DNA from 3 places in the Dickeya parazeae Ech586 genome. Region 2 is predicted to be linked to each of the others. Evidence: predicted binding sites of a transcription regulator. Region 2 holds the regulator's gene; each other region holds the start of a gene.
The links. Region 2 encodes sigma-54, which starts transcription at its own class of promoters, with help from an activator protein. Its sites were predicted from a motif close to GTTGGCACANNTTTCGCTNT; they were not measured.

Region 1: the regulator sigma-54 is predicted to act here: its motif matches at 2,250-2,269, upstream of DD586_RS16240 (gamma-glutamyltransferase family protein).
Region 3: the regulator sigma-54 is predicted to act here: its motif matches at 5,844-5,863, upstream of norV (anaerobic nitric oxide reductase flavorubredoxin).

Annotation. Positions count from the first base shown of each region.
Region 1 is NC_013592.1:3,709,071-3,719,657, reverse strand. Features, by position in the region: gene DD586_RS16250 (AtzE family amidohydrolase) at 1-399, opposite strand, end outside; gene hpxX (oxalurate catabolism protein HpxX) at 396-593, opposite strand; gene DD586_RS16240 (gamma-glutamyltransferase family protein) at 621-2,210, opposite strand; gene DD586_RS16235 (MurR/RpiR family transcriptional regulator) at 2,437-3,276, shown strand; gene DD586_RS16230 (transporter substrate-binding domain-containing protein) at 3,552-4,343, shown strand; gene DD586_RS16225 (amino acid ABC transporter permease) at 4,353-5,018, shown strand; gene DD586_RS16220 (amino acid ABC transporter permease) at 5,021-5,674, shown strand; gene DD586_RS16215 (amino acid ABC transporter ATP-binding protein) at 5,655-6,386, shown strand; gene DD586_RS16210 (pyridoxal-phosphate-dependent aminotransferase family protein) at 6,449-7,693, shown strand; gene hpxK (allantoate amidohydrolase) at 7,690-8,955, shown strand; gene DD586_RS22395 (hypothetical protein) at 9,046-9,168, opposite strand; gene DD586_RS16200 (glycerophosphodiester phosphodiesterase family protein) at 9,467-10,587, shown strand, end outside.
Region 2 is NC_013592.1:324,263-334,849, reverse strand. Features, by position in the region: gene DD586_RS01510 (calcium/sodium antiporter) at 143-1,105, shown strand; gene kdsD (arabinose-5-phosphate isomerase KdsD) at 1,136-2,122, shown strand; gene kdsC (3-deoxy-manno-octulosonate-8-phosphatase KdsC) at 2,172-2,738, shown strand; gene lptC (LPS export ABC transporter periplasmic protein LptC) at 2,735-3,304, shown strand; gene lptA (lipopolysaccharide ABC transporter substrate-binding protein LptA) at 3,282-3,860, shown strand; gene lptB (LPS export ABC transporter ATP-binding protein) at 3,876-4,601, shown strand; gene rpoN (RNA polymerase factor sigma-54) at 4,650-6,083, shown strand; gene hpf (ribosome hibernation promoting factor) at 6,108-6,395, shown strand; gene ptsN (PTS IIA-like nitrogen regulatory protein PtsN) at 6,489-6,980, shown strand; gene rapZ (RNase adapter RapZ) at 7,118-7,972, shown strand; gene npr (PTS phosphocarrier protein NPr) at 7,969-8,241, shown strand; gene rnk (nucleoside diphosphate kinase regulator) at 8,432-8,842, shown strand; gene pmbA (metalloprotease PmbA) at 8,905-10,245, opposite strand; gene yjgA (ribosome biogenesis factor YjgA) at 10,436-10,587, shown strand, end outside.
Region 3 is NC_013592.1:911,335-921,921, reverse strand. Features, by position in the region: gene DD586_RS04175 (DNA-3-methyladenine glycosylase family protein) at 1-612, shown strand, start outside; gene DD586_RS04170 (multidrug/biocide efflux PACE transporter) at 669-1,133, opposite strand; gene DD586_RS04165 (LysR family transcriptional regulator) at 1,240-2,106, shown strand; gene fumA (class I fumarate hydratase FumA) at 2,523-4,166, shown strand; gene norR (nitric oxide reductase transcriptional regulator NorR) at 4,213-5,742, opposite strand; gene norV (anaerobic nitric oxide reductase flavorubredoxin) at 5,905-7,389, shown strand; gene norW (NADH:flavorubredoxin reductase NorW) at 7,399-8,595, shown strand; gene tehB (SAM-dependent methyltransferase TehB) at 8,717-9,580, shown strand; gene ribB (3,4-dihydroxy-2-butanone-4-phosphate synthase) at 9,714-10,367, opposite strand; FMN riboswitch at 10,494-10,587, opposite strand, start outside.

The sequences.
Region 1 (10,587 bases), 1.4 Mb from region 2:
TGTAAAGCCGTAAGCGTAGGCGTCCATATTCAGCAGGCCGGACAGCAGCGCACCTTGTGCCTGTAGCTGGCGCACCGCGAACGCATCCTGAGTAGCGGGAGCACGCTGGCTAAATAACCTGGCCCCGGCCAGGGTGGTTTCACCGGCGACATCAAACAGATTCTTCACCGCATAGGGTACTCCGGCCAGTGCGGGCAGCGGCTCGCCTAAGCGGCGTTTCAGGTCAATGCTGTTGGCTTCTGTCAGCATACGCTGTGCAGTGACGGCGGTGTACGCGTTGACCGCCGGGTTATGTTGCTCGATGCGCGCCAGGGTGTCGCGGGCAATGTCGGTGGCGGACAGGTGACCTGCCGCCAGTTCAGCCTGCAATGTGCGAATAGACAGTTGCGCGGGATTCATGGCTGGTAGACCCCCGCCACTTCCTGACGCTCATCCAACGTAAACGCCATCAGCGGTTGCGCCATAGCGGCGATGCGGCTGAACTGGACGTGCAATTCCTGACGGCGAGCCTCGTCCAGGTCCAGCCCCATCAGGGTTTCCATCTGTTGCAGGTACGCGGCCAGCGTGTCCTGATCGATATCCCTGTTTTTCATAATCAGCACCTTCATCGGGTTGAAAGATTAATAACCGGCTGCGCTGCCGTTGCTGCGCGGGTCGCTGGCACCTTCCAGCATGCCGTTGACGTGGCGGACTATGGCTCCCGCGTGACCGACGGTTTCGCTAAATCCGGTAAGCAGTTCCACATCGTGACCGAGGGTTCGCAACGCATCAATGGTAGCGGGCATGAACCGATCCTCCAGCTTGAGCGTATCGGTCGACTGCCCCCAGGTGCGCCCCAGCAACCAGCGTGGCGCCGTAATCGCCTGTTGCAACGGCATCCCTTGCATCACATGACGAATAAACAATGCGGCTTGTGTTTGCGGCTGGCCGTCACCGCCCATCGAACCATAAACCATCGTGCGCCCGTCAGACAGGCGTGCTGCCGCCGGGTTCAGCGTGTGAAAGGGTTGTTTACCCGGTTCCAGCGCCAGCAAGTGGTTCGGGTCCAGGCTGAAAGACGCGCCACGGTTTTGCCACAACACGCCAGTACCCGGCAGCACCATGCCGCTGCCGAATTCGTGATAAATACTCTGAATGAACGAGACCGACACCCCATGGCGATCGCACACACCCATCCAGACGGTATCGCCCGGCCCTTTGCCCTCGCCCCAGGGCGCGGCGGCGCGGGTGTTGACGGTATCGGCAAGCGCTTTCAGGTGGCTATCGGACAGCAGGGCCTGAATATCCTGGGTGATCAGTTTCGGATCGGTGATGTAGCTATCGCGTAGCCCAAACGCCAGTTTGGTGGCTTCCACCACCCGGTGAATGGTCTGGCTGTCGCTGAGATCGGCCATCCCCAGCCTGTCGGTAATGCCGAGAATCGCCAGCGAGACCAGCCCTTGCGTTGGCGGCGCGAGGTTGAAGACCTCGCCGTGGCTGTGTTTCAACACCAATGGCACGGTACGGCGGGCGCGGTAATTCGCCAGATCCTCCTGCGTGACCGGCATGCCCAGCGCCGCCATCTGTTTTGTCATGCGTGCTGCCAACGCACCGCGATAAAAGCTGTCCAGCCCATCTTGTGCCAGTTGTTGCAGCGTATCGGCCAGATCCGGCTGGGTGAAACGGCTGCCGGTACGGGGGATCGCACCCTGCGGCATAAAGACCCGGCAGAATTCGGAGAAATCGCGCAGTTCGTGCTGGCGACTGGTGAGCGCATCTTCCTGCGACTGGGTAACCGGGATGCCGTGGCGCGCATAGTGGATGGCATCGTCCAGTAACTGTGTCAGTGGCAGGGGAGCACCCAGATCCAGTTCTGCGGCGTAATTCAGCGCTTCCTGCCAGCCGCCTACCGTCCCGGCGACGGTCAGCGCGGCGTTGGGGCCACGGTGCGGAATGCGGCTTTCACCGGCGTAGCGTGCGCGGGTCGCCAGCGAACCGGCGGCACCACTGGCGTCAATGGCGATAGGCTGGCCTTGCGGTGGCACTATCAGCCAGAAACCATCGCCGCCTACGCTGTTCATGTGGGGATACACCACGGCAATAGCGGCGGCGGCGGCCACCATCGCTTCGATGGCATTGCCTCCTGCGCGTAACACGCGTTGTGCGCTGGCGCTGGCAAGATGATGCGGTGTGACCGCCATGCCCGATGGGGCAATATTACTTTGCATCATGAGGGTAAGGCTCTTGGTGGACAGTAGGGTGGTCGATGCTAAGCAAAAGCCGTTCCATCTTTTCTGCTTGCTGCCGACCGACGGTTGTATGCTATGTTCATCATAGCGTCGAAAAGATGAAACAAAAGTTACAGCGCTCAAACTTACAGCGCTCAAACTTAATGCGTTCAAACCCGGCGCGCTCAAACTGATAGCGTTTAGATGTTAGATAATGACAAGGGCAGGCATGAAGCAGATTGATGAACGGTTGCGCAGCCAGTACAGCGAACTGTCGCCGCAGGAGCAGCGTGTGGCGGAGTTTATCTTTGACCATCTGGATGACCTCATCAGCTATAACAGCGCTGAACTGGCGCGGCTGAGCGGCGTTTCCAAGGCCACGGTCAGTCGTCTGTTCCGCCGCCTCGGCTATCCCAGTTACCGCGAGATGCGTGACGAGCTGCGCACCCTGCGCCAGAGCGGGATGCCGTTGACCGATAACCGGGACGCGGTGCAGGGCAATACGTTGCTGGCGCGCCATTACAAGCAGGAGATGGCTAACCTGACGCAATGGGTCAACCAGATAGACCCGCAGCAGTTTGGCGCGGTCATCGCCGCGTTGCAGCAGGCACAGCGTGTCTGCATTCTTGGGCTGCGCAACAGCTACCCGGTGGCATTACACCTGCGTCAGCAACTGTTGCAAATCCGCCCGCAGGTACCGTTGCTGGCGCAGCCTGGCCAGACGCTGGCGGAAGAACTGGCGGACCTCGATGAGCGGGATGTGGTGATTGTGGTGGCGTTCCGCCGCCGTCCACGCCTGATTCAGCCCTTGCTGCAACAATTGCATGCCCGGCAGGTTCCGGTGTTGCTGCTGTGTGAGCCGCAAGTCCACGCGTTGCCGCCGCTGGCGTCCTGGGTGCTGAGCGCACCGCTGGATAGCGTGTCGGCGTTTGACAGCTATGCCGGGGCCATGAGTCTGGTCAACCTTATCAGTAACGCGTTGCTGCACCATATGCTGGCGGAAGGGCGTCAACGTATCCACGATATTGCCGATCTTTACCTGCAACTCGACGAGCTGGAACAGCGGTAGTTGCGCGCTCCACTGGTGCAAATGTTCTATTTTGGTGCAATCCATTCCCGTTTTAATGCCCTGTCATTGTGCGCTGCAGGTTGAAAGCCGGGCGCGTTTCCTGACGATGAAACTTGCCGTTATTCCCTGAGTCTGCCTGTGCTGCTCTCTTCGTGTCGCCGTGTCATGCCGGTTGATTATCTGGCATGCATTTTGCTTTTTAATCTGCAACAAAGGTTTCAATATTTTTATTGAAGAATCTTTGGTTTCAAATTAACTTAACCGGGGGCACAGCAATGAAGATCGGAAAACGTGTTTTGGCAGTAGTTGGTGCAGCGCTGTTGATGGTTCAGGCTGGACAAGCGATGGCGGATCAACTGCAGGATATCCAGAAGCGCGGCGTATTGCGTGTCGCGGTGCCGCAGGATTTCCCGCCGTTTGGCTCGGTCGGTACCGATTTGCAGCCGCAGGGTTACGACATCGACATGGCCCGTTATCTGGCCAGTGAGATGAAACTAAAGTTGCAGCTGGTGCCGGTGAGCAGTGCCAACCGTGTGCCGTATTTGCAAACCGACAAGGTGGATCTGGTGATTTCCAGCCTGGGTAAAAATGCGGAACGTGAAAAAGTGATCGACTTTAGCAGCGCTTACGCACCGTTCTTCCTGGGCGTGTTCGGCCCGAAAGACACGACGGTCACCTCGCCGGATGCCTTACAAGGCAAAACCGTGGGCGTAACCCGTGGCGCGGTGGAAGACATGGTGCTGACCGATATCGCGCCTAAAACCGCTGATATCAAGCGCTACGAAGACAACAACACCACGCTGTCGGCTTATATGTCCGGTCAGGTGCAGTATATCGCTACCGGTAACCTGGTAGTGGCGGCGATTGCCGAGAAGAACCCGGAGAAAGCGCCGGTCGCCAAATTCATGTTGAAAGACTCGCCTTGCTATATCGGTCTGAAAAAGGACGAGCCTGCGCTGAAAGCGAAAGTCAACGAACTGATTGAAAAAGCGCTCAAGGACAACACGCTTAACGGCCTGTCCGAAAAATGGCTGAAAGCGCCGCTGCCAGCCAATCTGGGTGCCTAAGGATACGCCATGACTTATCAGCTTCATTTCGCGGCGCTGTGGCCATACTGGCCGGAGTTACTGGCCGGTTTATGGGTCACTGTGCAATTGACGGTGATGGCAACACTGGGCGGGATTGCCATCGGTATTTGCGGTGCGGCATTACGCAGCGGTAAGCCAACCTTCGTCAGCCGCCTGTGGGGCCTGTACGTCGAAGCGATCCGCAACACGCCGTTTGTGGTGCAACTGTTTTTCATCGTGTTCGGTCTGCCGGGGTTGGGGCTCAAACTCACCGCCGGTCAGGCCGCCCTACTGGCGATGTTGGTGAACCTGGGCGCGTACAGCACGGAGATTATTCGTGCAGGCATCCAGGTGACACCGAAGGGCCAGTGGGAAGCAGCAAGGGTGCTGGGATTATCACGTACCCAGACCTTTACGCGGGTGATTTTGCCGCCCGCGCTGCAACGGATTTATCCGGCGCTGGTCAGTCAGTGCATCATCGTGATGCTCGGTTCCTCCGTGGTATCGCAGGTGTCGTATGAAGAGCTGACCTTTGCCGCCAACTTAATTCAGTCACGGACGTTCCTCAGTTTTGAGGTGTATCTGGTGACCACGCTCTGCTATCTGGTGCTGTCGATGCTGATGCGTCAGCTGCTGTTGCTGGTCGGGCGACGTTTTCTGGGGACAGCGCGCTGATGATGACATTTACTGACTGGGATATTGTGCGCAACCTGCTGCTGGCCGGGCGCTGGACGGTGTTGCTGTCGCTGGTGGCCTTTTTTGGCGGCGCGGTGGTGACGTTACCGTTGTTATTACTGCGCCTGACGAAACGCCGCTGGCCGATGCGCCTGACCCGGCTGTACGCCGATGTGTTTCAGGGCACGCCGCTGCTGATGCAACTGTTTCTGGCGTTTTTCGGGCTGGGGTTGTTTGGTATCGATGTGAGCCCGTGGACGGCGGCTTCACTGGCGCTGACGCTGTTTACCAGCGCGTTCTTGCTGGATATCTGGCACGGCAGCGTACAGGCGTTGCCGAAAGGGCAGTGGGAAGCCTGTCGTTGTCTGGGGTTGACCTTCACACAGACGTTGACCCGGGTGATCGCGCCTCAGGCGATGCGTATCGCCATTGCGCCGACGGTGGGGTTTTCGGTACAGGTGATTAAAGGCACCGCACTGGCGTCAATTATTGGTTTTGTTGACCTGACGAAAGCCGGCACCATGCTCAACAACGTCACGTATCAGCCGTTTAAGGTGTTCGGGCTGGTGGCGCTGGGTTATTTCCTGCTGTGTTATCCGTTGTCGTACTACAGCCGTTATCTGGAGAAGAAATTCAATGCCGCTCATCACCATTAATCAGGTTCATAAATATTACGGCCAGAACCACGTGCTGAAAGGGGTGGATCTGGATATTGATGCGGGCGAAGTTATCTCCATCATCGGCCGCAGCGGTTCCGGCAAAAGCACCCTGCTGCGTTGTATCAACGGGCTGGAAGGCTATCAGGACGGCAGTATCAAACTGGGCGGAATGACCGTCACCGACCGTGACTCGCAAGCGCGGGAGATCAGCCGCTCTATCGGCATGATTTTCCAGAACTTCAACCTGTTCCCGCATATGACCGCGTTGGAAAACGTGATGCTGGCACCCAAACTGGTGCTGGGGAAAAGCGCCGCCGAGTGCCGGGAGCTGGGGGTGAGGATGCTGGAGAAAGTCGGGCTGGGTGAACGTATCGATTACTACCCGTCGAATTTGTCCGGCGGCCAACAGCAGCGTGTGGCGATCGCCCGTGCGTTGGCGATGAACCCCAAAGTGCTGTTGTGCGATGAAATTACGTCCGCGCTGGACCCGGAGCTGGTGGGTGAAGTGCTGAAGGTGCTGGAGCAACTGGCGGCTGAAGGCATGACGCTGATTCTGGTCACCCACGAGATGAATTTTGCCCGCGAAGTGGGCGATCGGGTGGTGTTTATGCATCAGGGCACCGTGTGGGAACAAGGGAGCGGCGATGCGCTGTTTGCCAACCCACAGACCGCCGAACTGAAACAGTTTATCGCCTCGGTACGGCTGTAGCGCCGTGAGCGGTATCGGCTATTACGATTTTCATGTTATCAAGGACATCAGGAGTTCATCACATGCCTAACGACCTGTTTGCGCAGATCAATCCGCCCCATCGTTTGCTCATGGGGCCCGGCCCGATCAATGCCGACCCGCGTGTACTGCGCGCGATGGCCAGCCAACTGGTCGGGCAGTATGACCCGGCGATGACCGGGTACATGAATCAGGTGATGGCGCTGTACCGCCAACTGTTCCGTACCGACAACCGCTGGACCATGCTGGTGGACGGCACTTCCCGCGCCGGCATTGAGGCCATTCTGGTCTCGGCGATCCGCCCCGGCGACCGGGTGCTGGTGCCGGTGTTTGGCCGTTTCGGCCACTTGCTGTGCGAGATTGCCCGCCGCTGCCGCGCCGATGTTCACACCATCGAGGTGCCGTGGGGCGAAGTATTCACACCCGATCAAATAGAAGACGCCATCAAGCGGGTAAAACCCCGCCTGCTGCTCACCGTACAAGGCGATACCTCCACGACGATGCTGCAACCGCTGGCGGAGCTCGGGGAGATCTGCCGTCGCCATGATGTTCTGTTTTACTCCGATGCCACCGCCTCGTTCGGCGGTAACCCGTTGGAAGCCGATGCCTGGGGGCTGGATGCGGTCTCTGCCGGGTTGCAGAAGTGCCTGGGTGGCCCGTCCGGCAGCTCGCCGGTGACGCTTAGCTCACGTATGGAAGCGGTGATCCGCCAGCGTAAATGCGTAGAGCAGGGGATCCGCACCACCGACCATCAGGACGGTGACGACGAGATGATTTACTCCAACTATTTCGACCTCGGCATGATCATGGATTACTGGGGGCCGGAGCGGTTGAACCACCACACCGAAGCCACCAGCATGCTATTCGCCGCCCGTGAGTGCGCCCGCATTATCCTGGAAGAGGGGCTGGATACCTGTATCGCCCGTCACCAGCTGCACGGTAAGGCGCTGCTGGCTGGTATTGAAGGCATGGGGTTGCAGCCCTACGGCGACATCGCCAACAAAATGAGTAACGTACTGGGCGTGGTGATCCCGTCGGGTATTCACGGTGAGCAGGTGCGTAAGCTGTTGCTGGAAGATTTCGCCATCGAAATCGGCACGTCGTTCGGGCCATTGCAGGGCAAAATCTGGCGTATCGGCACCATGGGTTACAACGCGCGCAAAGACTGTGTGATGCAAACGCTGACCGCGCTGGAAGCGGTACTGAACCACCTTGGTTTCCGTTCTGTGCAAGGGGCGGCGTTGCAGGCGGCCTGGAATGTGTACGACGCCACGCAGGCGTCGACATGAGCGAGGTGCTGATGGAAGGCATGATGACGGATTTCGATGCGCAGGCGGCCGCCCGACGGGTAATGACGCGCTGTGATCAGCTGGCGGCCATCAGTGAAACCCCTGACCAGCTCACCCGCGTTTATCTGTCGGCACAGCATATGCAGGCCAACCAGCAAACCGGCGAGTGGATGCGTGACGCCGGGATGCAGGTGTGGCAGGACGGTGTGGGTAACATCTGCGGTCGCTATGAAGGCAGTACACCGGGGGCACCGGCGCTGCTGATGGGTTCACACCTGGATACGGTCCGTAACGCCGGGCGTTACGACGGTATGTTAGGGGTGCTGGCGGCGATTGAAACGGTGTCATTCCTGCATCAGCACGGTATTCGACTGCCGGTAGCGCTGGAGGTGGTAGGCTTTGGCGACGAAGAAGGCACCCGTTTTGATGTCACGCTGCTGGGCAGTCGTGGGTTAACCGGCACCTGGCCTGATGGCTGGCTGTCGCGCCCGGATGCCAACGGCGTTACCGTCGCGCAGGCGCTGACACAGGTTGGGCTGGATCCGGACGCTATCGCTCAGGCTGCCCGACCGGCCACGGATATTCTGGCCTACCTGGAATTGCATATCGAACAAGGTCCGTGTCTGGAACAGGCTGGACTGGCGTTGGGGGTGGTCACGGCCATTAACGGCGCCCGGCGGCTGAACTGCACGTTTACTGGTCACGCAGGTCATGCGGGAACCGTGCCGATGTCGCAACGTCAGGATGCCCTGGCGGCGGCGGCGGCTTGGATGACGCAGGCAGAGCAGATGACACGCGAGAGCGACCCTTATCTGGTGGCGACTTTCGGCACCTTGCAGTGCCTGCCCGGTGCCGCCAATGTAATTCCCGGTGAGGTACGCCTGACGCTGGACATTCGCGGGCCGGACGATACGCCGCTGGATGCCCTGCTGCAACGGCTGCTGACGCTGGCGCAGGACATCGCCATGCAACGCGGGTGTACCTTCGATGCGCAAGAGTACTACCGTATTGCTGCCACCCGCTGCGATGAGACGCTGCAACAGCGGCTGTCGGCGGCGGTGATGCAGGTACAAGGTGAGAACCTGTTGCTGCCAAGCGGTGCCGGACATGATGCTATCGCTATCGCTGAACGTTGGCCGGTGGGTATGCTGTTTATGCGTTGCAAGGGTGGTATCAGCCATCATCCCGATGAGGCGGTGTTGACCGAGGATGTGGCGCTGGCGTTGCAGGCGCTATTGCAAACGGTGTGGGGATACCGCTGAGACTGGCGATCCCCTCAGTATGACGGCGTGTCACTCGTCGCCGCATATACGCATGGCGGGCTCGTCCCGCCCTGCTTTACTCGTCATTATTCAATCTGACGCCACACCGTTTTGTTCATCACCCATCTGGTTAAATGCTTTTTCCACATTCATCGCTTGGTATTCTTCATCGTTTGGGGCAACTGTATCTAAATGCATTAATTCGTATCTCATTTCATCGATATTCTTTTTTTTATTTCCTCGTTTTTAAATAAGTGTTCCTTTTCTAATTTTATAAGACTAATGCTATTGATTTTTATTTTTTTAATAAATCTGCCTCAATAGGATCATTTGATTATTATTTTCGTGACATGAATCTGTTGCCTGTTGGCCAATAACATTGACTGGCGTGAATGGCTGTCATTGCTGTTCATGATGTTGTCAGTTTTTTAAATAAACGATTTTTATTTTTAGATCATGGGATGGCTTGGTTAAAGAGAGCTAACACGGTTTTTTCTTGAGGAAATACACTATGCGTTCTATTCAGTCCGTGTTTTTTGTTATCGTCGCCAGTCTGTTATTTTGGGTCGGCCATGTACAGGCGGCCGAGAACTGGAACCCCGCACATATTCTTGAAGCCTTTCAATATCCTTATGCCAATGGACAAACCACCGTGGGCATTATTGCGCACCGCGGTGTGGTTTCTGATGGCTGCCCTGAAAATTCGCAATGTTCGATTGATGCCACGGTAAATAATAATATTGAAGCCATTGAGCTGGATGTAAAACAGTCTTCTCAGGGGACGCCGTGGCTGTTTCATGATCAAAATGCCGGGAGAATGATTTATCATCTTCCTCTCTTTGATATCTTTCAGGATAGAACGCCACCCATAGGATGGGACCCGGATTTTCGCACCATGACGGATAATCAACTGTCACACAGTTATCTGCGTGACAGGAATTTCAGTGGTACTCGTTTTCATCCCCTGAGCGTACTGGAAGCATTACGCTATATAAAAGTAAAAGCGCCACAGTTATTGGTGGTGCTTGATATAAAAACAGCTGAGGCGGTTTCGCGTTGTGCTTCAATAGTCAAAGACCTGGGAATGGAAAATCAGGTGGTATTGAAAGCCAGTTCTTCTTTATATTCCAGCAATCCACCGCGATCTGAGGGTTCGCTGGCAGGCGTTCATTTTGTGCCGACAGTGTATGCCGGAAACCTTGACGATATCGCGGTGAATTTCACCAATGTTTATTGTGACGTTAGTGTCGAAGTACACCACTGCCGGGTGGAGGAGTGGCTAAAGGTGGCATATGACAATCCTGATATTCCCTGGGTCGAAATTGGCAACAAGAGCCCTGATTATCCTGACCCTACTTCCAGCTTTGTGGCACAGGCGAAACGTTATAAACATGCCATCGGCGCATTCGTGCCGGTGCCGGAATATAATTTGTCGCGTGGTAATGGTGCTTATTACGTTCGCTCCAATGCAACCTGTTGCGCCAGACTGTCGGATTATCTGACCAAAACCCGTTATTTTGGTAATGAAACGGTGGATCGACGGGAATCGCTCGATTTACAGTTAACGAGTGGTTTCACCAATATCATTACCGATAATCCGTTGCAGGCGATTAAGCTGACGTCAGACCGGGG
Region 2 (10,587 bases):
TTGCCATTGGTTTTACTTTTTCGCCCTGCGCAGTCAGAATTAGCGCCAACGAGGAAAAATGGCGGTTTTGCTTATTATTCGTCCAGAAATACTGGTTTGTGCGCCAATAAACCGGTGATTATACCTGAATAAAGGACGCTGCATGCTTTTTGCGACAGTACTGTTAATTGTTGGTTTAGTGTTACTGGTTTATGGCGCCGACCGAGTGGTGTATGGCGCAGCTGTACTGGCGCGCACATTGGGTGTACCGCCGATGATTATCGGCATGACGATAGTAGGCATGGGAACCTCGCTGCCCGAATTGATGGTCTCGGTTACCGCCGCGCTCAACCATCAGACCGACATGGCGGTAGGCAATGTATTGGGGTCGAATATCGCCAACATCCTGTTGATCCTCGGCAGCGCCGTGCTGATCCGCCCGTTGACGTTTCATTCCACACTGCTGCGCCAGGAACTCCCGCCGATGCTGGTGGTCACGCTGCTGTGTGGTGTTCTGCTGCATGATAGTTTTCTCAGCCGCCTGGACGGCGTGATCCTGCTGCTGACAGCCTGCGGTTGTATCCTGTTGATGCTACGCATGGCCCACGCCGCTCAGCGTCGCGGTGACGACAGCCTGACACGCGAACAGATGGCCGAACTGCCCAGAGAGAACAACCAAACCGTGGCGTTGTTATGGCTGTTACTCGGCCTGATTATTCTGCCGATGTCGGCGCGTATTGTGATCGATAACGCCACAGTTATCGCTAATTACTTTAATATCAGCGAACTGACCATTGGGCTCACCGTGTTGGCCGTCGGCACCAGTCTGCCGGAATTGGCGACCGCTATCGTCGGCACACTAAAGAAAGAAGACGACATCGCGCTCGGTAACCTGATTGGTTCGAATATCTTTAATATCGTGATAGTGCTGGGCGTGCCCGCTCTCTTGTCCCCTGGCGCGGTCAATCCGCTCGCGTTTACGCGCGATTACTGGGTGATGCTGGGTGTCAGCGCGCTCCTGACGGTTCTCTGTCTCCGCCAGAAACGGCGCATCGGTCAGGGTGCTGGCGCATTGCTGTTGTGTGCGTTCATCGCATACCTTTCGGTGCTGTTCTTGTTCTCATAGCCAGAGCATTGGCAACGCAGGATGTTTTACATGTCACATTTCGAGTTACAACCGGGTTTCGACTTCCAGAGTGCGGGTCGGCAGGTTTTATCCATCGAGCGCGACAGCCTCGCGCAGTTGGATCAATACATTGACGACAATTTCTCCCGCGCCTGCGAGAAAATGTTTTACTGCCACGGCAAAGTCGTGGTGATGGGCATGGGTAAATCCGGTCATATCGGTTGCAAGATGGCCGCGACCTTCGCCAGTACTGGCACACCCGCTTTCTTTGTCCACCCCGGCGAAGCCAGCCACGGTGATTTGGGTATGATCACCGCGCAAGACATTGTGATCGCCATTTCCAATTCCGGCGAATCACATGAGATTCTGGCGCTCATCCCGGTGTTAAAGCGCCTGCAAGTGTGCCTGATCTGCATGACCGGTAACCCGGAAAGCACCATGGCGAAAGCCGCTGACATTCATCTTTGCGTTCATGTCTCCCAGGAGGCCTGCCCGCTGGGTCTGGCACCGACCTCCAGTACCACCGCGACCCTGGTGATGGGCGATGCGCTGGCGGTGGCGCTATTGAAAGCGCGCGGCTTTACGGCTGAAGATTTCGCGCTGTCGCACCCCGGCGGCGCACTCGGTCGCAAACTGCTGTTGCGAATCAACGATATCATGCACACTGGCGACGAGATCCCCCGTGTCGGTCAAGACGCCTCACTGCGCGACGCCCTGCTGGAGATTACCCGCAAAAATCTGGGGATGACGGTCATTTGCAGTCCGGACGATCGCATCGAAGGTATTTTCACCGACGGTGACCTGCGCCGGGTGTTCGATATGAATATCGACCTTAACAGCGCGGGTATCGCCGATGTGATGACGCGTGGTGGTATTCGGGTAACGCCGCAAACCCTGGCGGTGGATGCCCTGAATCTGATGCAGTCCCGCCATATCACCTCGCTGCTGGTCGCAGAGGGCGATCGCCTGCTGGGGATTGTCCACATGCACGATATGCTGCGCGCAGGTGTGGTATAAACCTGACGCACACACGCCGCAGAGAATGAAAAACCAAGGATACGAGTGAATGAGTGAAACCCGGTCGCAAACCGATACCTGTTACGGGCCTGTCGATACCCTGGTCATGCAGCGTGCCCGTGATATACGTCTGTTAATCTGCGATGTCGACGGTGTCCTGTCTGATGGCCTGATTTACATGGGAAATCAGGGCGAAGAGCTGAAAACCTTTCATGTCCGCGACGGTTACGGCATTCGCTGCCTGCTGACGTCGGATATCGACGTGGCGATTATCACCGGCCGCTCATCGCAGTTACTCATCGACCGCTGCCAGACATTGGGAATACGCCACTTATATCAGGGACAATCAGATAAGATTTTGGCCTTCCGCGAGCTGTTGGATACACTGTCGCTCACTGCCAGCCAGGTGGCGTATATCGGCGACGATCTGATCGACTGGCCGGTGATGGCCGAGGTGGGGCTCAGCGTCGCCGTCGCGGACGCCCACCCACTGTTGCTACCCCGAGCGCATTACGTCACGCGTATCGGCGGCGGCCGTGGCGCAGTACGAGAGATTTGCGATCTTATTCTGCTGGCACAGGGTAAACTGGACTTTGCCAAAGGGCTGTCGATATGAGTAAAACGAAACGCTGGCTGACGTTGTTGCTGGCATTGATTGCGCTGGTGCTTATCGGGTTAAATTTGACGACCCGACGGGAAGGAAGCGGGCCGACTGAAGTACAAAATAATGACCCGGCCTACACCATGCAGCAAAACACGACGATGGTGTATGACCCGACCGGGAAACTGAGTTACAGGCTGGTAGCCGAAAAAGCCGAGCACTACAACACCGAACAAGTCAGCTGGTTTACTCAACCGGTAGCGACCATGTTCAATGAACAAGCTATCGCGACCTGGTCGGTGCGCGCAGATCGCGCCAAGCTGACAAAAGATCGCATGTTGTATCTGTACGGTCATGTCGAGGTCACCAGCCTGACCGACGATTCGCAGTTAAAGCGGATTAAAACGGACAATGCGCAGATTAATCTGGTTACGCAGGACGTGACGTCAGATGATGAGGTCACCCTGTACGGTGCCAGCTTTACCTCTAACGGACTGAAAATGCGCGGAAACCTGCGCAGCAAAACCGCTGAGTTGATCGATAAGGTAAAATCCTATTATGAAATCCAACCAAAAAATTAATGTGTTACACAGCATCCTGATCGCCAGCTCGCTTTTTGCCGTCAGTATTCCGGCACTGGCACTGACCGGAGATACCGAGCAACCGATCCACATTACCTCCGACCAGCAGGCACTGGACATGCAAGGCAATGTGGTGACGTTTACCGGCAACGTTATCGTCACGCAGGGGTCGATAAAAGCACAGGCCGACAAAGTCGTCGTAACCCGTCCTAACGGCCAGCAAGGCCATGAAATCATCGAAGGCTACGGCAATCCGGCGACCTTCTACCAAATGCAGGACAACGGTAAGCCCGTCAAAGGCCATGCTCAGAAAATACGCTATGAAATGGACAAGCAACTGGTCACATTAACCGGCAATGCTTATCTGGAACAGCTGGACAGCAACGTCAAGGGCGACCGCATCACCTATCTGGTACAGCAACAGCAGATGGAAGCGTTCAGCGACAAAGGCAAACGAGTCACTACCGTGCTGGTCCCGACACAATTGCAGGATAAAGGCGCGCAAAATGGCGCCAAGCCCGGCAGCAACACCGGCAAGCCCACCAAACAACAGTGAGTAACGCGCTAACCCATGGCAACACTAATCGCCGAAAATCTGGCCAAGGCGTATAAAGGCCGCAAAGTGGTGGAAAACGTCAGCCTGAATGTCAATTCCGGCGAAATCGTTGGGCTGCTCGGCCCTAACGGGGCCGGCAAGACGACCACCTTCTATATGGTTGTCGGTATCGTCCCACGTGACGAAGGTCGTATCGTGATAGACGATGAGGACATCAGCCTGCTGCCGTTGCACGATCGCGCCCGTCGCGGTATTGGTTACCTGCCGCAAGAGGCCTCGATTTTCCGGCGACTGAGCGTCTACGACAACCTGATGGCGGTACTGGAGATCAGAAAAGATCTGACCCGCGAGCAACAGCAGGATCGCGCCAACGAACTGATGGAAGAGTTTCATATTGTTCACCTGCGCGATAGTCTGGGACAATCGTTGTCCGGTGGTGAACGCCGTCGGGTGGAAATCGCCCGGGCGCTGGCTGCCAACCCCAAATTCATCCTGCTGGACGAACCCTTTGCCGGGGTAGATCCGATTTCGGTTCTCGACATCAAGAAAATCATTGAGCATTTGCGCGATAGTGGGTTAGGCGTACTGATTACCGACCATAATGTGCGTGAAACGCTCGATGTCTGTGAACGTGCCTATATCGTGAGTCAGGGTCAGCTTATTGCCCACGGCTCCCCGATGGATATACTGGCGAATGAGCAGGTAAAACGAGTCTATCTGGGCGAAGGCTTCCGACTCTAACCACGTCATGTTTTAGGTTGATAATTCAAAAGGAAGTTAACGCGCGTTATGAAGCAAGGTTTGCAACTCAGGCTCAGCCAGCAACTGGCTATGACACCGCAGTTACAGCAGGCCATCCGCCTGCTGCAGTTGTCCACGCTTGAACTCCAGCAGGAAATCCAACAGGCGCTGGAAAGCAACCCGTTGCTGGAGCAGGCCGATATTCATGACGAAATAGAAACCCAGGAAATCAGCGACAGCGAAGCGTTGGACACCCGCGAGGCGCTGGAGCAAAAAGAGATGCCCGACGAGTTACCGCTCGACGCCGCCTGGGATGAAATCTACACCGCCGGTACGCCCTCCGGTACCAGCACCGACTACCGTGATGAGGAATTACCGGTCTATCAGGGTGAAACCACGCAGACACTGCAGGATTACCTGATGTGGCAGGTGGAGTTGACGCCGTTTTCCGATACCGATGCCGCGATTGCCACGTCCATCGTCGATGCGGTGGACAACACCGGTTACCTGACGGTATCGCTGGATGACATCCGTGAAAGCATCGGCAATGAAGAGGTCACGCTGGAAGAAGTGGAGGCGGTGCTCAAACGCGTGCAACGTTTTGACCCTGTCGGCGTGGCAGCCCGCGATTTACGCGAATGTCTGCTGGTACAGCTATCGCAGTTCAACAGCGACGTTCCCCGTCTGAGCGAAGCCAGGTTGATTGTCAGCGACTATCTCGATTTGCTCGCCAACCATGATTTCCGCACCCTGATCCGTACCAGCCGCCTCAAAGAAGACGTATTGAAAGAAGCGTTGGCGCTGATTCAGTCACTGGATCCGCGCCCTGGGCAGTCTATCAATACAGGCGAATCCGAGTATGTCATTCCAGACGTCCTGGTTCGCAAGGTACAAGGCCACTGGATGGTAGAACTCAACACCGACAGCGTGCCACGGCTGCAAATCAACCAACAGTATGCCGCTCTTGGCAACAGTGCGCGTAACGACAGCGACGGGCAGTTCATTCGCAGTCATTTGCAGGAAGCGCGCTGGCTCATCAAGAGTCTGGAAAGCCGTAACGATACCCTGTTGAAAGTCACCCGTTGCATTGTGGAACAACAACAGGCGTTCTTCGAACACGGTGAAGAATTTATGAAACCCATGGTGCTGGCGGATATCGCTCAGGCCGTGGATATGCATGAGTCCACCATTTCCCGCGTGACGACCCAGAAATTTTTGCACAGTCCGCGTGGTATTTTTGAGCTGAAGTATTTCTTTTCCAGCCACGTCAATACAGACAGCGGCGGCGAGGCATCGTCCACCGCTATCCGTGCGCTGGTGAAAAAACTCATTGCAGCGGAAAATCCCGCTAAACCGCTGAGCGACAGCAAGCTGACCACCCTGCTTTCCGAACAGGGAATCATTGTGGCCCGCCGTACTGTCGCCAAGTATCGAGAGTCTTTATCTATCCCGCCGTCAAACCAACGCAAACAGCTGGTTTGACCCCTACATGAGAAGGAAGACGATATGCAGCTTAACATTACCGGACACCACGTCGAAATCACGGATGCTATGCGCGAATTCGTGACCTCAAAATTCGCCAAACTTGAGCAATACTTTGATCGTATCAATCAGGTGTACGTGGTACTGAAAGTGGAGAAGATCCTGCACATTGCAGATGCCACGATCCACGTCAACGGAGGTGAGCTGCATGCCACATCGGAAGCGGATGATATGTATGCCGCCATCGATCTACTGATCGACAAGCTGGCGAGACAGTTAAACAAACATAAGGATAAACTGAAACAGCACTGATGTTGCCGTTTCAGGTGCAGGGACAGCAACCAGCCTGCTTGCTTTATGGCAGGCTGGTAACCGAAGGCAACCGTGTCGTTAAGTGAACGCATCATGAACAACGAGCCCGTTATGCAACTTAGCACCGTCCTCCGTAAGGAGTGCACGCGTAGCGCCGTCCACTGTCAGAGCAAAAAGCGCGCACTGGAAATTATCAGTGAACTGGCCGCCAGACAGCTCAATTTGCCGCCACAGATGGTGTTTGAAGCCATTCTGACCCGCGAGCGCATGGGCAGTACCGGAATCGGCAATGGTATCGCCATTCCGCACGGCAAGCTGGAAGACGACAATACGCTCGGTGCAGTCGGCGTCTTTATCCAGTTGGAACAACCGATAGCCTTTGATGCCATCGATAACCAGCCGGTCGATCTGCTTTTTGCCTTGCTGGTTCCCACTGAACAATGTAAAACCCATTTGCATACGCTATCGCTTGTCGCCAAACGACTGGCGGATAAAATCGTGTGTAAGCGCCTGCGCGCTGCCCAAAGCGATGAAGAGCTCTATCAGATCATGACCGAAGCGGATGATCTGCCCGACCAGCCCTGACGGCAGGCTTCGGACGTTATCCAATCATGAATGACAGCAGGTGTAAGCCTGACAGATACCGGCCTGGCCGGGAAAACGAAGTTAGCTAACTGTGGCGGTGGACATTCACCATCCCGCTGCCAGGGGGGAGTCGTCAGATGGTGCTGATGATTGTCAGTGGTCGTTCAGGCTCGGGAAAATCCGTAGCCTTGCGCGCGCTGGAAGACATGGGTTTCTATTGCGTAGATAACCTGCCGGTGGTGTTGTTGCCCGAGCTGGCGCAGACATTGGCGGAACGGAACATTTCCGCCGCGGTCAGCATTGACGTGCGTAACCTGCCGGAAACGCCGGAAGTACTGGAGCATGCCCTGACACGTCTGCCTCAGAGCTTTTCGCCTCAATTGCTGTTTCTGGATGCCGATCGCAACACGCTGATTCGGCGTTACAGCGACACCCGCCGTCTGCATCCTCTCTCCAGCAAAAATCTGTCGTTGGAAAGCGCCATCGACGAAGAAAATGATCTGCTGGAGCCGCTGCGTTCCCGTGCCGACCTTATCATCGATACGTCGGAAATGTCGGTACACGAACTGGCGGAAATGTTGCGCACCCGTCTGCTCGGCAAGCGCGAGCGTGAACTGACGATGGTCTTCGAGTCATTCGGCTACAAACATGGCATCCCGATTGATGCCGACTACGTGTTTGACGTACGTTTCCTGCCAAACCCGCACTGGGATCCCAAATTGCGCCCGATGACCGGTCTGGATAAACCGGTGGCGGCGTTTCTGGACCGGCACACCGAAGTCCACAATTTTATTTATCAGACCCGCAGCTATCTGGAACTGTGGCTGCCAATGCTGGAAACCAACAATCGCAGCTATCTTACCGTCGCTATCGGTTGTACCGGCGGTAAACACCGCTCCGTCTACATTGCTGAACAACTGGCGGACTACTTTCGCTCCCGTGGCAAGAACGTGCAGTCGCGCCACCGAACGCTGGAAAAACGTAAATCATGACCGTCAGGCAAACCGTTGAAGTGAAAAACCGCTTAGGGATGCACGCGCGCCCGGCCATGAAACTGTTCGAGCTGGTGCAAAGTTTTGATGCTGAGGTGCTGCTACGCAACGAAAATGGCACCGAAGCTGATGCCAGTAGCGTCATTGCCATGCTGATGCTGGATTCCGCCAAAGGCCGCCATATCGAAGTGGAAGTCTCTGGACCAGATGAAGAACACGCGTTAGCAGCGGTCATTCAGCTGTTTGAAGCCGGGTTTGACGAAGATTAATCTGCTGCTGTGCCCCCGGATGGCGCAAGTCGCCATCTGTGATCCCAGTCGATTCCTGTTTATGCGGTACGTTTTTATGCGGTAAGTTCCCTGCATCCCTGATACCATCGGATTAACTTATACCAACTTATGCCCCTGCCCTTCACGGCGGGGGTGTTGTTATCTGCTATTGCAAAAACTGGAGAAACATATGGACAAACCGCACCTGACGATTAGCGAGCTGGATGCCGAACGCCTGGATGCGCTGCTGGAACAACCCGCTTTTGCCGATACAGAGGTTGCGCAGGCTCTGAGCGAGGAACTGGATCGGGCGGACATCGTCCAGCCGGTCGAGATGCCCGCTGATGTCGTCACCATGAACAGCAGGGTCCGATTCCGTGATCTACTCACCGCAGAAGAACATATCCGCACGCTGGTCTATCCGGCCAGTCTTAAGGACAGTCGGGAACAAATTTCGGTCATGGCACCGCTGGGAGCGGCACTGCTCGGCATGCATGTCGGCAACAGCATCGCCTGGCCGCTGCCTAACGGCGAAGAAACGCGCATTGAAGTGATGGAACTGCTCTACCAGCCAGAAGCAGCAGGTGAGTATCACCGCTAATCAGGCCGTTAACGCCAAAAAGGCTGCCCTGATATCGGGCAGCCAATCGCTAAAGTCAGGCGTTATACCCCGGCAATCTTCATTGACGGCAGTAACACCGAACCACACTGGATGTTGCTGCGCGTTTCGATATCATCCCCCATGGTCACCATATTACGCAGCATATCTTTCAGGTTACCGGCAATCGTGATTTCACTCACCGGGTACTGAATTTCACCGTTTTCTACCCAGAAACCGGAAGCACCGCGGGAATAATCCCCGGTTACCGCGCTGACCCCTTGCCCCATCAGGCTGGTGACCAGCAGGCCGGTCCCCATTTCCTTGAGCATACCGTCAAAATCCAGCCCACGTCCGGCAATGTGCCAATTATGAATGCCACCCGCATGGCCGGTGCTCTTCATGCCCAATTTCCGACCCGCATAGGTGGTCAGCAACCAGGTTTGCAGCACGCCGTCTTTGACTATCTCCCGCTGTTCGGTACGCACACCCTCGCTGTCAAACGGCGTGGAGGCCAGCCCTTTGCGCAAATGCGGCAACTCCCGAATAGTCAGCCATTCCGGCAGAATCTGTTTGCCCAGGCTATCCAACAGGAAAGTGGATTTCCGGTAAACGTTGCCGCCGCTGATAGCGCCGACTAAATGACCGAACAGACCGGTCGCCACCTCGGCGGCGAACATCACCGGAGCCTGCATCGTCGCCAGCTTACGCGGTGACAGACGTGCCAGTGTACGGCGCGCGCACTCTTCCCCAACCCATGACGGGGATTGCAAGTCGCCCAGCGCACGACCGATGGTATAGGCGTAATCACGCTCCATATCACCGTTGTGCTCGGCAATCACGCTAACTGACATGGAATGACGACTGGAGCAGTAGCTCTGCAACATACCGTGGCTGTTACCGAATACCTTGATACCGTAGTGACTATTGAAGCTGCCGCCTTCGGTGTTGGTGATGCGTTTATCGGCTTTCAGCGCCGCCTGTTCGGCAGCGGCGGCCAGTTCGATACCGCGATCGGCATCCAGTTCAGCAGGGTGGAATAAATCCAGGTCCGGCGCATCAAACGCCAGTAGCTCTTTGTCTGCCGGGCCGGCAAAAGGGTCAACCGAGGTATAACGGGCAATATCCAGCGCCGCCTGCACTGTGCGGGCGATAGCGTCCGGACTCATATCCGTGGATGACGCACTGCCTTTACGCTGCTGATAGTAAACGGTAATGCCGAGCGCGCCATCGCTGTTGAATTCGACGTTTTCAACTTCACCATACCGGGAGCTGACGCTGATACCGGTTGTTTTCGTGACGGCAACTTCCGCCGCATCAGAACCGGCACGGGCCAGTTCCAGCGCCTGTGATACCGCCTGTTCCAGCACTTTACGCTGTTCTGCAACCTGAGTGATTATTGTCATCGATTTGCCATAATGAGTAAGAAAACATTCAGATAATCTATGATGCAACGAATGCCGTCCGCCTGCTATTCGTTACCTGACCTCAGTTTTACCATGAGGTAACCTGTGATTGAGTCTAACAGGATCGGCGGACAATTTCGCACAAAGCCCATAACCTGATAGGATCAGCCTCTTTTATTGGGGAGCTACCATGAACAAACATCCCGAAGACTGGCAGGACGAGATTCCTGACGCCAGCCAGGACGATGAAGACGAAGAGATAATCTGGGTCAGCAAAAGCGAGATTAAACGCGATGCTGAAGCCCTTAAAGCGCTGGGTACCGAATTGGTCGAGCTGGGTAA
Region 3 (10,587 bases), 590 kb from region 2:
CGATTGATAGACGGCGTCGGTCATATCCGCTTTGAAAGCCGACCGACACGGGAACCTTACGAGGCGCTAATCCGGGCGGTATCCAGCCAGCAACTCAGTAACCGTGCCGCCGCCGCGATCATCAGCAAGCTACAGCAACGTTTTGACGTGGGAGACGGCGGCTTTCCATCCGCTGAACAACTGGTGGCGTGCGAACCGGAAGTCTTGCGCCAGTGCGGTTTTTCCGCCCGCAAAATCGACACGGTGAAGGACATTGCACAGGGCGTACTGAGTGGATTGGTACCCGCCAGAACGGCAGCGGAACATCTGGATGACGATACGCTGATTGAACGCCTTTGTACCTTGAAGGGTATCGGCCGCTGGACGGTAGAAATGCTGTTGATCTCCACCCTGGAGCGGATGGATATCATGCCGGTGGACGATCTCGGCATCAAACAGGGGTTTCGTTACCTGTATCGCCTGGAGCAAGACCCAACGCGCAAAGCGATGCTGGAGATGAGTGAGCCTTGTCGCCCCTATCGCACACTGGCAGCCTGGTATCTGTGGCGTATCCCTCATATGCCGGATTACGCCGAATACCGGGCGTCACTGCGTCAGTCGACCGACGGATGAAAACGGACCCGAAGCAAGGAGAAAGCAAACGCTCACTCTTCTGCTTCGGGTGCCGACTAGCGTCCCTGTACCGCTGGGGTTAGCAGACGCTCACGCAACAGGTCGTACAGCCAGTTGTAGGCCATGGTGTACGGCAGGAAAAACAAGAAGAAGCCGATTTCCACCATCAGTGCCTGCCACAACGTAATATTCAGCATCCAGGCTGCCAGCGGCAAACCAAACAGAATAAAACCACCTTCAAAACCCAACGCATGCCCTGCGCGCACCCATACGCCACGTCTCACGCGGCTGACCGGCCACAGGCGATCAAACACGCTGTTGTACACCACGTTCCAGACCATTGCCACGCTGGATAGCATAATGGAGAGCACCCCGACCTGCAGGATGGAGCGCTCCAGTACCCACGCCCCTATCGGCGCGCAAATCAATAACGCCATCACTTCAAAACCCACGGCATGCACTATCCGTTCACGCCAGGATTTTGACGGATGATGTCCTGTTTGCTGAGTATTCTGTTGCATAAATTCCTCCTACTGATAGCGCAGTAGCGCTGATGGATTGCTATTTTCATCGAAATAACCAATAGTGATAAATTAGAATCCATCTAAAAAATCGATAGAGGCAGCGATGCGTTATTCTCCTGAATCACTGCTGGCGTTCATCGCCACGGTGAATACTGGCTCGTTTTCCGCCGCCGCACGCCACCTGCAAAAAAGCCAGTCCACCGTCAGTACGGCGGTGGCGAATCTGGAAGCTGACCTGGGATTGCAGCTGTTCGACAGGGGGGGGCATCAGCCGGTGCTGACGGATGAAGGACGTAAGGTACTCAGTCATGTGAAAGCGATTCTATCCGCCAGCGAAGCGTTGGACGAACTGGCAATCCGGCTGGCGGATAAAGTCGAGCCACGGCTCACCTTCGTGTTATCGGACACCTGGCAGTGCCGTCACTATCACCCAATACTGCAACGCTTTGCCGTGCGGTTTCCCGACGTGGAATTCGAATGTCTGATTGCGGAAGACGAAGACGTGGTGGAACTGCTGCAATCTCAACGCGCCCATGTTGGCGTATTACAAGCGCAGGCACATTACCCTATCGACATTGCGGTATCCCGGTTGCAGGTGAAAACCGAAATGGCGGTCTATGTCGCCCGCACGCATCCGCTGGCGCAGCAGACTCAGGTAACACAGGAACAACTCGCCACGGTACGCCAGTTATGTCTGCATACTTACAGCCAGCGGGAACGCCCACAAACGGAAAGCGCCAGTTGGTCAACGCCGTCGTACCTGATGCTGTTAGAAATGGCGCAACAAGGATTTGGCTGGAGCACGCTGCCGCGCTGGCTGGTAAACGAATACGCGCAGAATCAGTTGGTGGAGCTACCGCTGCCGGGCTGGCCGCGGCAAATTGAAGTGGATATCGCCTGGTCCCGCCCCTCGCCCCCCGGCCCGGCGGGACTGTGGCTCATCGATACCTTGCTCGAACAGCGCGAATAATAAAATCAACATACCGGCAAGGTGATGTGTACCCTTATTTATTCAATGGGTATTTATCACCCAGGCACATTGCACTTAATTAATTTAAATAAATGACTTAATATGGCGCCCGTCATGTCACGATTATCAATATCAACATCCCGTTTCTGTCTGCGATATATTTTCGACGAAAACATGACGAAGATAAAAATAATGTGACTTGTCAGCGTGGTACTCCCCGCCATAAAGCCATAGTATGTGAGGTGGTATCCCTCAATAGGCGCACAACTGGCGCAAGTTAAGGAATATCAACCACGTTTATTGCTTTTGTCGTCGTGCCAAAGACGACGGACACAACAATAAGACCGGCACAAAAGCCTTAGGCGGAAATAAGACCCGATAAATCACTCAATTATGCGGCTGCAAGTGAGAAGAAAATGTCGAATAAACCGTTTTATTACCAAGATCCGTTTCCATTAGCGAAAGATAAAACCGAATACCGTTTGATCAGCAGCGACTTTGTTTCTGTTAGCCAGTTTGAAGGCCAGGATATTCTCAAAGTTGACCCGCAGGGGCTGACCTTGCTGGCACAACAGGCATTCCACGACGCCTCTTTCCTGCTGCGTCCTTCCCACCAGCAGCAGGTCGCCGATATTCTGCACGACCCAGAAGCCAGCGAAAACGACCGTTATGTCGCCCTGCAGTTCCTGCGTAACTCCGAAATCGCCGCCAAAGGCATCCTGCCGACCTGTCAGGATACCGGGACCGCCATTATCGTCGGTAAAAAAGGCCAACGCGTGTGGACCAACGGCAACGACGCCGAAGCACTGTCGCGCGGTGTATACAACACCTTTATCGAAGACAACCTGCGCTACTCCCAGAATGCGGCGCTGGACATGTACAAAGAGGTCAACACCGGCACCAACCTGCCAGCGCAGATAGACCTCTACAGCACCGAAGGGGATGAGTATAAATTCCTGTTCGTCACCAAAGGCGGCGGTTCCGCCAACAAAACCTATCTGTATCAGGAAACCAAAGCGCTGCTGTCACCGGGTAAACTGAAAAACTATCTGGTAGAAAAAATGCGTACGTTGGGTACCGCGGCTTGCCCGCCGTACCACATTGCCTTTGTCATCGGCGGCACTTCAGCAGAAACCAACCTGAAAACCGTGAAACTGGCCTCCACCCGCTACTACGATGAATTACCGACCGAGGGTAATGAACACGGTCAGGCGTTCCGCGATGTAGCGCTGGAGCAGGAACTGCTGGAAGAAGCCCGTAATCTGGGGCTTGGCGCCCAGTTCGGCGGTAAATACTTCGCGCACGATGTGCGGGTGATCCGTCTGCCGCGTCACGGTGCCTCCTGCCCGGTAGGGATGGGCGTGTCCTGCTCGGCGGACCGTAACATCAAAGCCAAGATCAACCGTCAAGGTATCTGGCTGGAACAGTTGGAAACCAACCCCGGCAAATACATTCCGGAACACCTGCGTCAGGCTGGCGAAGGTGAAGTGGTGCGTATCGACCTGAACCGCCCGATGGCAGACATCCTCAAAACGCTGTCGCAATACCCGGTTTCCACTCGCCTGTCGCTGAACGGCACCATCATCGTGGCGCGCGACATTGCGCACGCCAAGCTGAAGGAACTGCTGGATAACGGCGGTGAACTGCCGCAATACGTGAAAGATCACCCGATCTACTACGCAGGCCCAGCCAAGACGCCGGAAGGCTACGCGTCTGGTTCACTCGGCCCAACAACCGCTGGCCGTATGGACTCTTACGTTGATCTGCTGCAATCCCACGGCGGCAGCATGATCATGCTGGCTAAAGGCAACCGCAGCCAGCAGGTCACCGACGCGTGTCATAAACACGGTGGCTTCTATCTCGGCAGCATCGGCGGCCCGGCAGCCATTCTGGCGCAGAACAGCATCAAGAGCCTGGAGTGTGTGGAATACCCGGAACTGGGTATGGAAGCTATCTGGAGAATCGAAGTGGAAGACTTCCCGGCCTTCATTCTGGTGGATGACAAGGGCAACGACTTCTTCCAGGTGATCCAGTCACAGAAATGCACCCGCTGCGGCTGATGACTCGTTAAGCCTGTGCTTCAAACCCCGGCCATGCCGGGGTTTGTTATTTTATCCCCAGCCGTTTTGCCATCCTGTGTAAATTGCCGCTGTCTACCGCCAGCTCGCGGGCACAGGACGACCAGTTACCCTGATGCCGCGCCAGCGTGTCGCTAATCACCTGTCGTTGGTAATGCTCTGTAGCATCCCGCAGGCTGACGCCACGCCACGACGGCGCGGTATTCTCCGCGTTAGCAGGATGAGGCTCATCGGGCAGCACACCATCCAGATTCAAGTGTTCCGGCCGTAAGACAAGATCGCCGCTCGTGCCGCCTGCCCGCGCGACAATCGTCGCCCGATAGATGACATGCTCCAGCTCGCGCACGTTCCCCGGCCATGGATAACGCACCAGCAACTGGGTCGCTTGCGGCGATAATGACAGGCGTTGCAACCCGAGTCTGGCCCGGCTGCGTTCACAGAAAAAACCGGCCAGCAGCGCAATATCCTGACCACGCGCACGCAGCGGCGGCACCGACAGCGGAAACACGCTCAGTCGATGGAACAAGTCGGCGCGGAAAGTCCCCTCCTGCACCGACTGCTTTAAATCCCGGTTGGTCGCCGCCAGCACACGCACATTCACTTTCAGGCTGCTGTCGTCACCCACGCGCTGCAAATCGCCGTATTGCAATACCCGCAGCAGCTTGGCCTGTAAGGTCAACGACAGTTCGCCGATTTCATCCAGAAACAGCGTACCGTTATCCGCCAGCTCAAATTTACCAGTACGATGATGGATCGCGCCGGTAAACGCCCCTTTCACGTGGCCGAACAGTTCGCTTTCCGCCACTGACTCCGGCAGCGCGGCACAATTCAGATACACCAGCGGGCGGTCTGCACGCCGCGATCCCTGATGAATGGCCCGCGCCACCAGTTCCTTGCCAACCCCGGTTTCCCCCATGATCAGCACGTTAAGGTCGCTATCGGCCACAATCGCCACTTCTTTTTTCAGTTGCTGCATGGGCGCAGACAACCCCACCATCTCGTCAGCATTTGCCTCTGCCATCGGCGCGACATCCGGCAGTGGTGCTACGGTCTGGCGCTCCAGTTGTTCCATCAATAACGCATTACTCAGGGCTACCGACGCCATCGCGCCAATCAGCCGTAGCTCTTCATCACTGAAATGATCGAACTGGTGTGGATCCATCCCGTCAATGGTCAATACACCAATCAGCGAATGGTGAGCAAACAGCGGCAGGCCCACGCAGGCGTGCACTTTCAACGCTTCCTGACCGGGGATCAGGCCATCGTAAGGGTCGGGAAGCTGGCTGTCCGCAGGGAACCGCACCACATCACCAGCCCGGGCTATCGCTTCCAGACGCGGGTGCTCGGAGAGCCGAAAACGCCGCCCCAGCACGTCCGGTGCCAGCCCATCGGTTGCCAGCGGGCGCAGCAACTGACTTTCATAACTCAGCAAAGCGGCAGCATCACAGCAGAGTAATTGGCGCAGGCTGTTGAGCAGGCGTTGAAAACGGTCGCGGGTTGAAAGCCCTTGCTGCAACTCAATAGCAATGTGCGCAAAGGCATCTATCGATAGCGTCATGGTGTGTCTTTTTCACAAATGAGTGTCAAAAAGACATTATCCGGTTATTGTCATAATGACAAAGGTTATTTTTAAAATCATTAAAAATCAAAAAGATAAAACATGGCACGGCCTGTGCTATGACATGGCAACGACCTTTACTACGTTCACTGGAGTATGACGATGTCTATTCATGTTAAAAATAACATTCACTGGGTTGGCCAACGGGATTGGGAAGTTCGCGACTTCTACGGCACTGAATACAAAACGCTGAAAGGCAGTAGCTATAACAGCTACCTCATCCGGGAAGAAAAAACGGTGTTGATCGACACCGTTGATCACAAGTTCAGCCGTGATTTTGTCCAGAACCTGATGGCGGAGATCGATCTGGCGCAGATCGACTACATCGTCATCAACCATGCCGAGGAAGATCACGCCGGGGCACTGAGTGAGCTGATGGCCTATATCCCCAATACGCCGATTTACTGCACCCATAACGCCATCGACTCGATTACCGGTCATCACCATCATCCTGAATGGCATTTCCACACCGTCAAAACCGGCGATTCGCTGGATATCGGCAACGGCAAACAATTGGTGTTCATCGAAACACCGATGTTGCACTGGCCAGACAGCATGATGACCTATCTGAGCGGTGATGCGGTCCTGTTCAGTAATGACGCGTTTGGGCAGCACTACTGCGACGAACACCTGTTTAATGATGAAGTCGATCAGGGGGAACTGTTCGAGCAGTGCCAACGCTACTTTGCCAATATCCTGACGCCGTTCAGCCGTCTGGTCACCGCCAAAATCAACGAAGTGCTGGCGTTTAACCTGCCGTTATCGATGATCGCCACCTCCCACGGTGTGGTATGGCGCAATGACCCGGCGCAGATCATTCACCACTATTTGCGCTGGGCCGACAGCTATCAGGAAGATCGCATCACGCTGTTCTACGACACCATGTCCAACAATACCCGCATGATGGCGGATGCCATCGCTCAGGGGATCCATGATGTCGATCCGGGTGTCGCCGTCAAAATCTACAATGTGGCCCGCCATGACAAAAATGAAATTCTGACGCAGGTATTCCGTTCCAAGGGTGTGCTGGTGGGTTCTTCCACCATGAATAACGTGATGATGCCGAAAGTGGCCGCCATGTTAGAAGAGATCACCGGCCTGCGTTTTCAGAACAAGAAAGCCTCTGCCTTTGGTAGCTACGGCTGGAACGGCGGCGCGGTTGATCGTATCCAGACCCGGCTGATGGACGCGGGTTTCGAGACCACGCTGTCGCTGAAAACCAAATGGCGTCCGGATGGGTCTGCGCTGGCAATTTGCCGGGAACATGGTCGTGAAATTGCCCGCCAATGGGCGCTGCATCCGTTAACCGTATCACCGGTCACCACCGATATCAGCCCCACGCCGGTAGCGGCCGACACCGGCATATCAGCAGAGATAACCGCCGCCTCCCCGTGTGCCTGTAGCAGCGCCTCTGAGCCGCAGTATAGCGGGCGCATGCAATGCAGCGTATGCCAGTGGATTTACGACCCGGCTATCGGTGAACCGATGCAGGACGTGACACCGGGCACCCCCTGGTCTGATGTACCGGACACCTTCTTATGCCCCGAATGCAGCTTAGGCAAAGACGTGTTTAACCCCATCAACTAAGGAACGGCCATGTCTGATAAGATCATTTCTGATGAAACCATTTCTTATGAAACCATTGTTGTCGGGGCAGGCTTTGCTGCCCGGCAATTGATTAAAAGCCTGCGTAAGCAGCACGCTCACTGCCCTATTCGCCTGATCACCGCCGACAGCGGCGACGACTACAGCAAGCCGGAGCTCAGCCATGTGTTCAGCCAGCAGCGCCGTGCCGACGACCTGACACGCATGCGTGCCGCGCACTTTGCCGAAGAACAGCGGATTACCCTGCTGGCACATACCGCCGTCACCGCTATTGACGCCAGTCGACGCCACGTCATCTGTGGTGACAGGCAGTATGATTACCACACACTGGTGTTGGCCACTGGCGCCAGCGCTGTGCTCCCACCGATTCTCGGCCATGAATGGATGCTGACGCTCAATAGCCAGCAGGAGTATCGTCAGGCAGAAATTCGCCTGATGCAGGCAACGCGCATTCTGGTAGTCGGCGCAGGGTTGATCGGCAGTGAACTGGCGATGGATATGGCGCAAGCCGGTAAACACGTCATGGTGGCGGATCGGGCATCGCATCTTCTTTCCGGTCTTCTGCCTGTCGAACTCAGCGCCCGCCTGCAAACCACATTGCTGCAACAAGGGGTGGAATTACTACTCGGCACTGAGCTCCAACAGGTGGAAAAAACCGAGGCTGGCCTGCGCGTGACGTTGGTGTCCGGCCGCACACTGGTGGTAGATGAAGTTATCTCCGCCATCGGGCTGCGTGCCAATACCGAGCTGGCCGCAGCGGCAGGCCTGTCGGTAAACCGTGGTATCGTCACCGACAGCCAGTTACGCACCTCTGATCCGCATATTTACGCGTTGGGAGATTGCGCTGAAATTAACGGTAAACTGCTGCCCTTTTTACAACCGATCCAGTTAACCGCCAGCATCGCGGCTAACAGTATTGCCGCGCGCCTCACCACGGAAATCCACCAGCAGCAGCGGCAAGGAGAGCAGCCACTCGCCCTGCCCGCGATGCTGATAAAGGTAAAAACGCCGCTGTTTCCGTTACAACTGGCGGGGGAAACACAAAACCCGGCGCTCACCTGGCACCTCATCGCCGATCATGGCGGCATCGTGGCAAAGGGAATGGTAGAGGAACAGTTGCGGGCCTTTGTTGTCGGCGGCGACCGCATGAAAGAGGCCTTCCCACTGCTACGACAACTGTCATCATGATGGTGTCTCCAGCGACCGCCCGGCGGTCGCCTTGCCATTTCATGCATTTATAATACATATTTCTGGTCACACTACTGCGTGATTAATAGAATGGAAAAAGACGAGAACGTACGAGGTCCCTATGCAAGAACTGATTTGTTATAAACAGATGCCGGTATGGAACAGCAATACACTGCCTGCGGCGTTCCAGGAAAAACACAACACCAAAGAAGACACCTGGGCAAAACTGGAAATACGACAGGGCGAACTGACGTTCGAACTGTTGACGGAACAAGGCGAAGTCACAGAACGCTTTCAGTTTTCACCGCAGCAGCAACCACCTTATATTGAACCGCAACGCTGGCACCGCATTGCCGCGTTTTCCGACGACCTGCAATGCCAGCTCAGTTTTTATTGCACGGCGGAAGATTACTACCACAAAAAATATGAGCTGACGCGCACCCACTCGGAAGTTGTCAACGCGATGCGTTATATCCAGCTGGGAAAAGCACTGGACCTGGGCTGTGGCGGCGGGCGTAACGCACTCTACCTGAACCTGAAAGGCTTTGAGGTTACAGCCTGCGACAAGAACGCCATGAGCATTGATAAGCTCAACCAGATAATCGCGGATGAGTCACTCAACGGGATCGACGCGTTCGTCCACGACATCAATCAGGCCGATATTCGCCATCAGTACGATTTCATCCTGTCGACAGTAGTATTTATGTTTCTGGATCGTTCCTGCGTCCCGGCTATTATCAGCAACATGCAGGAACACACGGTCGCCGGAGGCTATAACCTGATTGTCGCCGCTATGTCCACCGACGACTTCCCCTGCCCGCTGCCATTCTCGTTCACTTTCGGGCACAACGAATTGCACGACTATTATCGTGACTGGGAAATAGTGAAATACAACGAGGATGTGGGGGAACTGCACAAAACCGACGCCGACGGCAACCGTATCAAGCTGCGCTTTGCCACGCTGCTAGCCCGCAAACCAGCCTGAACCCGGCATCTGAAAAAGCCTGCACCTGAAAAAGGCTATGCCTGAAAAAGCATCTACCTGAAAAATACATACCTGAAAAAACAGGGCCGGAAAACCGGCCCTGTTTCAAAAACGTGATAGTGTCTGGCGACAATCAGCTGGCTTTACGTTCAGCCGCCTGGCGGTAAGCCACCAGATCTTCGATAGTCAGCACTGGCATATTGTGCTGTTTCGCAAAGGTGATCACTTCCGGCGCATGCGCCATGGAACCATCGTCATTCGTCAGTTCGCACAGCACACCGAACGGTTTAAACCCTGCCAGACGCATTAAATCCACCGTTGCTTCAGTATGACCACCACGCGCCAGCACGCCCCCCGGCTGCGCACGCAGCGGGAACACATGACCAGGGCGATTCAGATCGCTCGCACGGGCATCATCGGCAATCGCGGTACGAATGGTTGTCAAGCGATCGGCGGCAGAAACCCCAGTGGTGACGCCTTCAGCCGCTTCGATAGTCACGGTGAACGCAGTCTGATAATGGCTGGAGTTATTTTCCACCATCATCGGCAGTTCCAGCTTCTGGCGGCGTTCTTCAGTAAGACACAGGCATACGATACCGCTGCCGTGGCGAATGGTCAGCGCCATTTGCTCAACGGTCATGGTTTCGGCGGGGAAAATCATATCACCTTCATTTTCCCTGTCTTCATCATCCAACACCATGACGCCACGGCCTTGACGCAATGCATCCAGCGCACGTTCAACGCGTTCGACAGGTGTACCGAATTCGGAAAGTAAAGTCTGATTCATGGTAAAAAAACCTCATTGTTAGTATGGATTACCAGAATCAGGGCGAACTTGAGGAGTCGTTTTTGCACTGAGTAAACAGACAAAAACGCAAAAAATAACGCGGGCAGGCGTTAGCCTGTCAGAAACCGTTACTCTCTCCCATCCGGACTATAACCGTCGGCCCCGGAATTACACCGGATCTGCTGACCTCAAACCATGCAGTCTGAGCGCTCGCGGGCTT